One region of the Priestia sp. TGN 0903 genome, then DNA from elsewhere that is predicted to be linked to it. Evidence: riboswitches for the same ligand, from Rfam matches in the RefSeq annotation. Region 1 holds a riboswitch; each other region holds the start of a gene.
The links. Region 1 has a riboswitch for thiamine pyrophosphate ahead of thiC (phosphomethylpyrimidine synthase ThiC). Riboswitches for the same ligand answer to the same signal wherever they lie in the genome.
Positions count from the first base shown of each region.

Region 1 (4,247 bases):
TCTCGATTAATCCGAAAGTACAAGTGGAAATTATCCATCGTGGAATTATTAATTAAAAAAAGTCATGCGAAACGCATGGCTTTTTTTAAGTGGAAAAATGTTAGTTTACAAAATAATAAAAAGGGAATTGTATTTATTTATTGATGTGATAGGATAAAAAAAGCATGTAAATCCATTCACTACGAATGAAAGCAGTGGACATATACATATAGATAATAATAAATGGTTTGGGGAGTCAAAGAAGGTGATGTTGAAGTGAATGTAAGCATCAGGTCAATCGTTAAAAAAGTCATGTTCATTCTATTTATTGCGTACGGGGCAGTGGTCATTTATGCTACTCTCATACGGGAAAACGAACATGTTTACGGAAAAGCAATGAACTTGGATTTATTTAGTACAATCCGTCTGATGTGGGACAGCGGTAATATAATGCTCACTCTGACAAATATACTGGGAAATATCGTGATGTTTGCGCCGCTTGGAATGTTTATTCCGTTGTTTATGAAGTGGTTTGACGGTTTTATTCAAGTCTTTACGACTGGTTTCTTAATCAGTTTTCTGATTGAAATTTTACAGTACAAGCTAACGGAACGAGTATTTGATATTGATGATATCTTTTTGAATACGCTAGGTACATTTATAGGCTGGGTTATTATTAAAATACTATATTGGATCAAGAACATGCTGAAAGCACGTTTCAAAAAAAGATGAAAGGACTTCTTTACGAAGTCCTTTTTGCATCTTGTTGATAGAAACACTTAATGCAGCGTCTTACGGAAGAATGTGAGGATTCAACGATAATGTGCTGACAATTTTGCTGAACAAATAATAACTTTCCTTCAAGCTGCTTAATTTGTTTTTTAAGCTGTTCTACTTCATTATTGATAGATATTTGAACCACTGTTAACAAACTCTTTAGCTTTTTCTTTCATTCCTTCTTTTCTTACTTCGTTTACATCTTTTTCATTTTCTTGAGCCATGTTACGAATATCTTGAGAAATACGCATCGAACAGAATTTAGGTCCACACATTGAACAGAAATGGGCTGTTTTAGCACCTTCAGCGGGAAGTGTTTCATCGTGATATTCTTTTGCGCGCTCTGGATCTAGTGACAGGTTAAATTGATCATTCCATCTAAATTCAAATCTTGCTTTAGACAGAGCATTATCGCGTTTTTGTGCTCCTGGATGGCCTTTTGCTAGGTCAGCAGCATGCGCAGCAATTTTATAGGTGATAACGCCTTCGCGAACGTCTTCTTTATTCGGGAGTCCTAAATGTTCTTTTGGCGTTACGTAGCAAAGCATAGCTGTCCCAAACCAGCCAATCATTGCAGCACCAATACCTGATGTAATATGGTCATAGCCTGGAGCGATGTCGGTTGTAAGCGGTCCAAGAGTATAGAAGGGGGCTTCCTGGCATATTTCCATTTGTTTATCTACGTTTTCTTTGATGAGATGCATTGGAACATGTCCAGGACCTTCAATCATAACTTGAACATCGTGTTTCCAAGCAATTTTAGTTAATTCACCAAGCGTTTCTAATTCACCGAACTGTGCCTCATCATTAGCATCTGCAATGGAACCAGGACGTAGCCCATCGCCAAGCGAAATAGCAATATCGTATGCTTTACAGATTTCACAGATTTCTTCAAAGCGAGTATATAAAAAGTTCTCTTCATGATGAGCTAAACACCACTGCGCCAAGATGGATCCTCCGCGTGAAACAATACCTGTCGTACGTTTCGCTGTCAGAGGAATATAACGTAAAAGAACACCTGCGTGAATAGTAAAGTAATCAACACCTTGTTCTGCTTGTTCAATTAATGTATCGCGGTATGCTTCCCACGTTAGATCTTCTGCTACGCCTTTTACTTTTTCAAGCGCTTGGTAAATAGGAACGGTCCCTACAGGAACAGGCGAGTTGCGGATAATCCATTCGCGTGTTGTGTGGATATCCTTTCCTGTTGATAGATCCATAATTGTATCGGCTCCCCAACGCGTTGCCCATGTCATTTTTTCTACTTCATCTTCAATAGCTGAACGAATAGCTGAATTTCCGATATTAGCATTAATTTTCACATGGAATTTGCGGCCGATAATCATCGGTTCGCTCTCAGGGTGATTGATATTATTAGGGATAATCGCACGTCCTCTTGCTACTTCTTCACGCACAATTTCAGGATTCATCTGTTCACGAATAGCGATAAATTCCATTTCGGGCGTGATGACTCCTTTTTTCGCATAGTGCATTTGCGTTACATTTTGATTTTTTTTCGCGCGCAAAGGTAAACGTTTAGTGATAAAGCGCTCGTACTGATCTCTTGGATCACCGTCATAATAACCGTTATCCTGTGGCTGAACCGTACGGCCTTGATATGTTTCTACATCGTTTCGTTCTGCAATCCACTTTTCGCGCAGAGCTGGTAATCCTTTTTGTAAATTAATTTCATAAGAGGGATCTGTATAAACACCGCTCGTGTCGTATACACGTACGGGACTATTTTCTTCTTCACCAAAAGACCCTGTAGTAGGAGACTGATGAATTTCACGCATAGGTACTTTAAGGTCTTGTCTGGATCCTTGGACATATACTTTGTGACTGTTTGGAAAAGGCTTTTTCATAGAAACTGATACATTTTGTTTTGACATTACATATTCCTCCGGTTTCGCATAAAGTGTAGCTATACCGAACCATAAAAAAATCGGGTTCTGTGATAGACAGAACCCGATGGAATAGGCAAAAAAAGAATAAAACTATACTATTCTTTTCAAGACTACTTCCCTCCGCTGGTATAACCCAAATCAGGTTCAAAGGGTTAAAGAGTTTTATTGCACTCTTCTCTCAGTCTGAGCTATCAGACACCCCTAGTAGAAATAACATTCAAATTATTCAATTTACGGCTTAAGTTTACCATCATTCGGTAAAAAATCAACCCTTAAATAAAAAAAGCTAGACAATTAGCGTTGTCTAGCAGCATCGATTGCAATCACAATAGCTGTAATAATATGCATGATAAATCCCAAAAATGGAATCCAAGCAACCAGTGAGGTAACAAGCCCTAGTATGTTTCCATAAGCAGATAACCCTCGTCTATTAGCTAAAATGAGTGTGATAGCATGAAGAATAAATCCAATAAAAAGAGGAGTATAGCTAAAGCCCATAACAATCCCCGCGCCAATTAAAGGAATTCCCAGCAAGGCTTCATACCCAGCAGTGACCCATTTCATTGTACGTACATTTCCATTCATAGTAAAAAGCCTCCTAAAAAAGATACTACTATATACGAGAAAAGAGAGAAAAAAGTTTCAAATTACTTGGGGGATATGTCGTATAAGTCAGCCCTATTGGATTAAAATGATAGATGACAGTAAAGGGGGATGGAAAAAACATAATGATTTAGTCATTTTTTCACACTAAAGAAAAATAGTCTAGATGATTCATTTTTAGCTAAGGGACCAGAATTTATACTGAACATAGTGACTGCTTTTTAAAATAAATAAAAGCTGATATCGTGTTTTTTGGTTGTAGCATGTAAGCTTTTTATTACAAATTATTAAAGATTCTTATCTTTTTGCAAATACACATTGTATTTCATAGTTTTAACAATTATGATAAAAAAGCAAGTGTCAAAATAGGAAAATAGTTGAGCATGTAAAACGAAGCGATAAGTTTATTAATTTGAAAGAAAGGCAAGGTACATAGCTTTATGTGGGAAATTATTGTAGCAATCATTTTAGGGATTGTAGAAGGTTTAACAGAGTTTGCTCCTGTTTCGTCAACTGGGCATATGATTATTGTGGATGACCTGTGGTTAAATTCAAAAGAATTATTTTCATCTCCAGTAGCTAATACATTTAAGATTGTTATTCAGCTAGGGTCGATCTTAGCAGTAGTTGTTATTTTTAAAGATCGTTTTATTAATTTATTAGGATTGGGAAAAAAACCAGCTGCTGCAATTGGACCGACAAATCGCTTAAATTTAATGCAGGTAATTGTTGGTTTGTTACCCGCAGGAGTGTTAGGACTTTTGTTTGATGATTACATTGATGAACATTTGTTTTCTTTAAATACGGTGCTAATTGGCTTAGTGGTCGGAGCTGTATTAATGATTCTAGCAGATTTGTTTGGACCTAAACGTCCGCGTGTAGAGACGGTGGACCAAATGTCTTATGGACAAGCACTAGGTATAGGACTGTTTCAATGTATTGCTCTTTGGCCAGGTTTTTCTCGTTCAGGCTCAACGATTT
Region 1 covers NZ_JBOZGL010000015.1:21,309-25,555, reverse strand. The annotation lists gene ACRPLY_RS25425 (Ger(x)C family spore germination protein) at 1-56, shown strand, start outside; gene ACRPLY_RS25420 (VanZ family protein) at 256-711, shown strand; gene thiC (phosphomethylpyrimidine synthase ThiC) at 879-2,648, opposite strand; TPP riboswitch at 2,762-2,876, opposite strand; gene ACRPLY_RS25410 (hypothetical protein) at 2,958-3,248, opposite strand; gene ACRPLY_RS25405 (undecaprenyl-diphosphate phosphatase) at 3,707-4,247, shown strand, end outside.

Region 2 (4,247 bases), on a different contig from region 1:
TCTTCTGCATTTTTTGCTCCAGCAGTGTTAGGCAAAAGAGTGAAACGCTTCACATCAAGTGCTTCTAATAAATTAGGCTGATTTTGATCAAAAATATCCATTCGTCTAACAGCAAATGTTAAAATTTCTGTTTCCGACTCTTCTACCGCTTGACGCTGAGTCGTAAAGTCCGGAAATTTCCCTGTTCCTAATAATAAACGTGAATTAAATGTATATTGTCCAATTTTTAACATACTCTTCATCCTCCTCCAACAAATGAAACAACTTCTAATGTATCTCCATCTTTTAAGCATGCATCGCTATGTTCTTCTTTTTGCAAAATATTCTTGTTTAATTCAACAATTACAACTCGCTCATGCAGACTCTGAGCCTGCAGCAAGTGCTCGACCGTTTCAATTTCATCTCCGACAGTGACGGTCTTACCGTTAATAATTAGATTCAATGAACTCCCTCCATTGCTCTCGTTAGCTGAAATGATGTAAAGAATGAATGATTTGGCTTTTTCCCTAACAAAGCATCAGCCATAATTTTTCCAGTTGCAGCGCTTAATAAAATACCGTTTCGGTAGTGGCCAAAAGCCATGTGCAGATTCGCTATTTCAGGGTGCTCTCCTAAATAAGGCCAGCCATCATTTGTTTGTGGACGAAGACCAGCCCATGCTTTTTCAAATGTGGCTTCTTTAATGGCCGGCAGAAGCGCAGAAGCTTTATTCAGCAAAAATTGAATACCTTGTGCAGAAACGGTCTTAGTAAAATCATGCTGCAGCTTAGTTGCCCCGATTACGATTCTTCCACCAGTCTTAGGGACTAAGTAAAAACCTTCATCTAAAAAAATCGTTTTAGAAAGCAGGGGCTTATGACTTTGCAGAGCAATACACTCTCCTTTTACAGGAAACACCTCGCCTAAATGTTCAGAAGAAATAAAGCGTTTAGCCCATGAGCCTGCTGCAATCACTACTTTTTCTCCATAAAAAGAGCCTTTGGACGTCTGTACCCCTTTTACTGTTTCATTTTCCATAATAAGAGAGTGAACGTCACAGTATTCGAATACATCTGCTCCGTGATACAAGGCTCCATGAGCAAGAGCTTGTGTTAACTTAGCCGGAGCTAGCTGGCCGTCTCCCGGTATTGTAATGGCTCCGTATATGTCTGGAGAGAGCCCGGGTTCTAACAAACGCGCTTCTTTTACATCGATCCATCTTACATCTTTGTCCCACCGGTGGTGCTGAGCGGCTTTTTTCTTTAATACGTGTGCATCTTCTTCTGTTACAGCGACTTTTAATAAGCCTTTTTGAATGAGCTCTACGTCGATAGCCGTTTTTTCTTTTAGTTCCTTCACCAGTTCAGGAAACATGCTTCTGCTCTTAATAGCAAGGTCTAAAAGAGGACCTTCTTCATCAATTTCAGCTTGAGCACCTAAAATACCAGCGGCTGCACTTGAAGCTTCACAACCAACTTGATTGCGTTCAAGAATAGCTACTGACGCTCCTTGTTTTGACAAATGATAAGCGATAGAAGAGCTGATTATACCTCCTCCGATTAACAGTACATCATAATGCTGCTTCATTTTCTCCACCTCCAGATGTCCATATATGAGAATATTGTTTAATCGCTTTCAGGGGATCTTGCGCAAGCATGACACCAGACATCACGGCTATACCGTGTGCTCCTGTTTGAAGTACCTCTTTGGCATTTACAGGTGTAATTCCTCCAATGGCAATAACCGGTATCTGCACAGCGTCTACTACTTCTTTTAGTGCCGCTATCCCTCGACTTTTTAATTCTTTTTTTGAATGTGTTGAATAAATATGTCCGTATAAAATGTAGTGAGCACCATCTTTTTCAGCTTCTAAAGCCTCTTCCACAGAGTGAACTGACTTTCCAACAATAAGAGAAGGAAATGCGTCTATAACAAACGAAACGTCTAAACTATGATAGGCAAGCTGTACACCTTTTGCTTTTAAAGCATGCGCTACATCAACTCGGTCATTCACAATAATTTTAGAGCGACAAAATGGTAGGCTTTCTAGTAAACATTGAATCTGCTTTGCCGTTTTCTTTTTTTCTCTAATATGAATGGCGCCCGCAAAAGGCGCGATAGCCGTTAAAATTTTTTGAAGCTCTTCGATTGGCTGCTTATCTGTTGTAATGACATGAAATTTAGGAATATCCACATGATCGAAACCTTTCCATTCAGAATAAAGAGAAATTTCAATCACTTCATCTTGTGCAGAGGGCTTTATTACATACAAAAAACCACTCTACAACGTAGAGTGGTTAGCATGCATCGTTATGTAAACATGATCGCCACTTCCCTACGCTGGTCCAAACCAGATCAGGTTCAAAGGGTCCGAAATACATCCGTCTCAGCTTCAAAAAGCTCCCCTAGTGATTGCTATTTATTGATTTTGTTTTTGCACTTAAAATTATAACACAACTAGATGTAAATACAATATCTCTTTATGCTCTTACGGCTCTCTTCCTTTTATAGATGTATCTTTTAAGCTTCTTTACTAAGAGGCCCGGCGCACCGAATCATTCTGCTTTTTATATAGTTAGTAATCGGTATAGTCGTCAAATTCTTCTTTGTCTTTTTCCTTTTTCCGATCCCATATAAACAGCAGGAGTAACATAATAAAAGTTAGAATATAAAAACCGTAAAAAATAAATGCCGCCACAACATTTATAAATAAAAATAAAAAACCAATGATCTGACCTGCAACAGCTACAATCAACAAAATGTATTTCCAAACTTCTGCTTTTCTATCCATTCTCTACTTCTCCGTCTTTTTGTTTTTCCCTACTAGAAACGTTCTCTTTACTTATAATAAAAACGTTCCTGCCAGTAAACCGACTGTAAATAAACCAACTGTTCCAAATGCTGAAATCCCCACGTACGCCAACATTTTCCGATAAGATTTTTCCCGAATTAACTGTACGGTTTCCACACTAAACGTTGAAAAAGTGGTAAAGGCACCAAAAAACCCAATGCCAATCATTAAAAATATTGAATCATCATAAGCATGACTCGGAACCTTTCCATAATAACTACCGTAAAAAAGACCAAGCCCAAACGCACCGAGCAAGTTTACAAACAGCATTGAGACTGGAAAAGGAGGGTTTGAAACTGTTTTTGTAACTTTTAAACCCAAAAGATAACGGCATATTCCTCCAGCTGCCCCGCCAAGTGCCAAGCTCACTATGCTCATTTACTTCACCTCATGTACTTTCACTAAATTTTTCCCTGCCGCTTCACCGCATAGATAACCTGCTAAAGCAAGAAGGATTCCACCTACTAAAGAGACAATGACATAAATGGCTCCCCAAAATAAATGGTGCTGAGTGAGAGAAATGACGTCTCCTGCAAAGGTTGAATACGTTGTAAAACCGCCGCACACGCCAACTCCTAGTCCAAGCTTTATCCATTCTTTTGGCTTTTTCCACGCAAAAAATCCTGTTAATAGGCCTAGTATGAAGCTTCCTAATAGGTTTTCAATTACCGTTCCTATTGGATAGCCCGTATATAATAAGGAAAGATTTAGCAAATAACGCGCATATGTACCAGCGATAGCACCAAAGGCAATTGAGATTAAGTTTATGGCTTTCATCATATCGCTCCGTTTCATAAATTCTTCTTTAAGTGTACCATAAGGAATTTATTTCTACCTTAACATTTAACTATATGTTTATTGCACCAAAAGTCATGAAAAAATGAAAGAGAAAATCGTCGCATGAAACTTCCTTTTTACTCCTCAAATATCCCTTAAAAATCCACTTAATCCAAATTTTAAAATCTTTCTGTATCCTTATGACAAACCGTGTATAGAAGGTATATTTCCCTTATTTTAAGTCACATTAATCGTATAAGTTTTTTTTGTTGACTTTTGCTGTGTTCTTGTTTAGTATCACAGAGTATCATTTCCTATCAGAATACTAGGGGGTTTAGAAAATGAAGAAATTTGCTGCACTTTTGTCGCTACTATTAGCTTTCACAGTTGTGCTTGCCGCATGCGGTTCTAGCTCAAAAAATGAAGCAAACAATGGAGACAATAAATCTTCACAAGAGGATTTATATAATAAAGTGAAAAAAGATGGCGTATTAACAATTGGAACTGAAGGTACATACCCTCCGTTCACTTTTCATGATGACAAACAAAAGCTAACTGGGTTTGATGTAGAATTGGCTCAAGAAGTAGCTAAACGTCTTGGCGTAAAAGCTGAGTTCAAAGAAACACAGTGGGATGGCAT
Region 2 covers NZ_JBOZGL010000008.1:61,189-65,435, forward strand. The annotation lists gene ACRPLY_RS22560 (thiazole synthase) at 1-233, opposite strand, end outside; gene thiS (sulfur carrier protein ThiS) at 239-442, opposite strand; gene thiO (glycine oxidase ThiO) at 439-1,566, opposite strand; gene ACRPLY_RS22575 (thiamine phosphate synthase) at 1,550-2,173, opposite strand; TPP riboswitch at 2,295-2,396, opposite strand; gene ACRPLY_RS22580 (hypothetical protein) at 2,555-2,770, opposite strand; gene crcB (fluoride efflux transporter CrcB) at 2,822-3,208, opposite strand; gene ACRPLY_RS22590 (fluoride efflux transporter FluC) at 3,209-3,607, opposite strand; gene ACRPLY_RS22595 (amino acid ABC transporter substrate-binding protein) at 3,949-4,247, shown strand, end outside.
Region 2: another riboswitch for thiamine pyrophosphate. It lies ahead of ACRPLY_RS22575 (thiamine phosphate synthase); the one in region 1 lies ahead of thiC (phosphomethylpyrimidine synthase ThiC).

Region 3 (4,247 bases), on a different contig from region 1:
GCACTTGCTTTTGATACATTGTGAAGCTCAAGAGGCAGTGCTGCATTGTCTAGAATCGTACGCCACGGAAGCAGCAAATCTTGCTGCGGCATATAGCCTACTTTTCCTAGTCGCTTTTCATAAGACTTTCCGTTAATCACGATATCGCCTTCACTCTGCTGTTCAAGACCTGTAATGAGACGAAACAACGTACTTTTCCCAGAGCCGCTCGCTCCAACGATACTGACAAACTCGCCTTCTTTCACGTCTAAGTTTAATGATTTTAAAATCGCTTGATCACCGTTCTTGTACGTAAAACTGACGTTTTGAAAAGATAACACAGACCTATTCATGAATTGGCCACATCGCTTCGTTATAAGCCATATCCCAGAACATATACTCAAAACGCGTCGTATTCAAGAAAATTTCTTCAAGCTTTTCTAATTCCACTTCTGATTTATCTTCAGTAAGTGAGTCAAATAAATTGATACACCATGTCGCCAGTTCTCCAAATTCTTCTGAGCTGTACATTTCAATCCACTCACGGTAAAACTCATTGTTAGCTCCAGGCTTTTCACTAAGTTCTTTTCCTATTTCCCAGTAGCTCCACATACAAGGCAAAAGAGCGGCTACTAATTCAGCTAATGTTCCACTTTGACCAACGTGCAGCATATAGTGCGTGTATGCAAGCGTTGTAGGAGATGGCTGCGCTTTTTCTAATTCTTTTTGGCTGATTTCAAATTTCTTGGCATACTCACGGTGCAGACTCATTTCTTCGTTTAATGTAGAATCTAAAAGGGCTGCAAATTTCCCCATCGTTTGAAGATCGGTAGCTTTCATGGCTCCAATCGCAAATAATTTGGCATAATCAATTAGGTAAAGGTAATCTTGAATCATGTAGAAGCGAAACTTCTCCTTTTCAAGCGTTCCATCTCCCATCCCCTGTACGAAGGGATGATTATGATTTTGACGCCAAATAGGCTGCAGCTTTTCGTATAATCGTTCACTAAATTTCATGATGATCACTCCTTATGCGTATGCAGCCACGTATAAATGAACTGCACTATCACTTTTGTATATTGAACAAGCTGATTAATATCTAATTGTTCGTTCACAGCATGTGCATTTGCTAAATTTCCCGGACCGTAAATAGCGGCGGGAATTCCCGCATCAGCTAGCCATCCCCCGTCTGTTACGCTAGTTGACACATCAATTGGAGGCTTTTTCCCTTCCATTTGTTCATGAGTATTTGCAAGCAGCTGCACTCCTGCATGATTTTCATCAATTTCTAATGACGGAAAGATTTCTCCTCTGTCTTCAATCATTGATGTGCCTCCCCATTCAAAGGTTGGCAGATTATCTTTTAACCATGGATCTGCTTTTGCAATAGCTATAATATATTCTTCCACTTCTTTTGATACTTGGTCGTACGATTCATTAGGATAATAGTGAACGGTGATCCACAGCCTGCATTCATCTGCAATAAAAGCAGCATGTCTTCCGCCTTCGATTACTGCTGGATTAATCGTATTTGTCCCTGGCAAAAATCCTGGATAGCTCTTTGTAACAGCCCAGTGACGCTCCAATTCTTGTAGCCCTCCGATCACTTTTGCCATCTTTTCAATAGCGCTTGCGGCTAACAGCCCTCCTCCAGCATGAATCATACTTCGGCGTGTACCGTCATGATAGGTTTTACTGCTTTTTATCGTAATCCATCCCGTGATCACTCCGCCTTGACCTTGAATATGTAAATCACTTGTATCGACTACAAGCGCAAAATCAGCTGTATACCCTTTCTGACAGCATTGCAGCGTACCTGCCTCTCCTACTTCTTCTCCTACAACGGATTCAAAAATCAAGTCTCCTGGCAGCTCGATTCCTGCTTCTGTTAAAAGCTGCACAGCAAATAATGCTCCCGCCAAACCGCCTTTCATATCAGCAACTCCGCGTCCAATTATCATATTGTCTTTTACAACAGCTTCAAACGGATTGGTTTCCCAATTTTCATTTTCTTGTACCTCAGCAACATCCATATGGCCGTTAATAATCAAGCTTTGATAGTCAGCCGATTTTTGTCCTTTTAACGTTCCCACTACGATAGGGTCGTTAGAATATAAGTCCCACATATCAATGGAAAAACCGCAGTTTTTAAGAAAATCTGCTACGTACAGCTGCGCTTCATGAGAATTTCGTGCAGGAGGCGCTGGCGTTTTATACGAAACAAGCGTTGTTAATAACTGGATTAAATCTCCTTTGCGCTCCTCTACCTGTTTGACAAGCAAATCAATTGTTTCTTTCATGTATGACACCTTCCTTTACGCATAAAAAAACACTTCTTTCGCAGGAAAGAAGTGTTTTTGTTTATGTACACAAAATTATTATAACGAGTTCGTAAGGAAATCCTATACAAAACATCCATTACAATACCTCTTTCCTACGCTAGTATTACCTAGTTCAGGTTATAAGGGTTAAGACTTATCGTCTCTCTCAGCTTCGAAAGCACCCCTAGTGGTGTTGTATCTCTATGAAATTAATCTATTATCATATGTTTACCTGTAATAGTTTTATCATAGTAAAGCGTTTTATTCAATAGAAAGGTTCATGATATGGTAATGAAAATAGTTTCCTTTTTAGTAGTAAAAGAAAAAGCACACACCTTTTTCATGCAGTGTGTGCTCTTTGTTTTTGTGACATTACTAGTTAGCTATTGGCTTCTTTAAAAATACGCCGTTTTTTCCTTCAGACAGTAATAAGCTCAAGCTTTTGCCCCGGTCTCACTAATGAAAGCAGCTCATGATCTTCTTCTATTACATACCCAATCACATTCACATTAGCATTTGCAGACAAATTCCTTTTAGCTATTTGAACCTCTCCTCTGTAACGTCCGTAGCCATCATTGTCCATTGTAATTGCTCCGATTCTGCGTTCTACTGTATGAAATGGCAGCACTGGTTTTACAGATCGTGTATCAACCAAACGCAGAACGTCTCTTGATACATCCGGACGCACGCTGTACGTTCCCTGTATATGAGGTGAACGAATGCGTAGCGGAATAATGCGGTTTTCTTGATATTGAACTAAACGTTTTAATAAATTTGAACTGGCGTATGGATCTCCAATATAAACCTCCGTTACTCCGCATCCGTATAAATCTACTGCAGAGGTAAAAGGACATTTATTACGGTCTTTTTCTCTAGTAGGAAGTCCTTGATAAATAGGTCCTCTCTTTTCGCCTTCTCCAGGAATATAAGCACAAACTGGAATACGAAGTTCATTAAATAAATCTGTTTGCTGTTGAAAAAACGTTTCTTCAAGCCCTGTTTCAGGCCGCGGATAAAAATTATGCCAAGCAAGCAGCTGATGATGATGAAGGCCTGCAGATAATAGCGCTTCTATTTCTAGTTTTGACACTGTACTTGCATTAAGGGCAATATAAAACTCATCCGCAAGTAAAATCGTTTCTTCTACGCTAAAGCCATCGTCTAGTCTAATACCTGATACGCCAAGTGAAGATAGAGTCATAAGGCTTTCGATACCTAAATGAACCGGTGTATGCTTAGATACATCTGCATACACGCTTATTCCACAATCTCTAGCCACATGAAGCAATTCTTTTGCCCGTTCAGCTAAATCTCCTTTTTCCTCTGGAATGTGAAGTGAAGTGAATGCGCGTGTAACGCCGCATTCACTCGCTTCTACTAATCTTTGTTTGGCATCTCTATCGTTCAAATAAAACGAAATGCCAATCATTCAAACTCCCTCGCCATTTCATCGTTAAATCCAAAGAAATAGGTACAAATAAAGCCTGCTGCGTAAGCAATAACTAATCCAAGTAAATAAAGAAGAATTTGATGCGCATGAACTAAAAACGTAAGCGGCAAACCCGATACTCCCACTGCTACAGTTGCAATATGGAAGTGCGCCTGAAATGCTCCGCCGATTCCTGCTCCAAGACAAGCGGTTAAGAATGGACGCCCTAAAGGAAGTGTGACTCCAAAAATAAGCGGCTCTCCGATTCCGAGCAGCCCTGAAGGAAGTGCGCCTCCAATTGCTCGCTTTAAGCGTTTTTTCTTTGTTTTGATATAAATAGCAAAAGCTGCACCAACCTGACCGGCTCCGCCCATTGCTAGTATAGGAAGAAGCGGATCATCTCCAATCGAATTAATAAGCTCTAAATGGACCGGAGTAAGACCTTGATGCAGTCCTGTAATAACGAGCGGCAAAAACGTTGCCCCTAAAACAAAGCCTGCTACAACTCCTCCAACCTC
Region 3 covers NZ_JBOZGL010000004.1:544,798-549,044, forward strand. The annotation lists gene ACRPLY_RS17120 (ABC transporter ATP-binding protein) at 1-332, opposite strand, end outside; gene tenA (thiaminase II) at 325-996, opposite strand; gene ACRPLY_RS17130 (acetylornithine deacetylase) at 1,002-2,279, opposite strand; TPP riboswitch at 2,394-2,496, opposite strand; gene ACRPLY_RS17135 (MupG family TIM beta-alpha barrel fold protein) at 2,719-3,729, opposite strand; gene ACRPLY_RS17140 (PTS transporter subunit EIIC) at 3,726-4,247, opposite strand, start outside.
Region 3: another riboswitch for thiamine pyrophosphate. It lies ahead of ACRPLY_RS17130 (acetylornithine deacetylase); the one in region 1 lies ahead of thiC (phosphomethylpyrimidine synthase ThiC).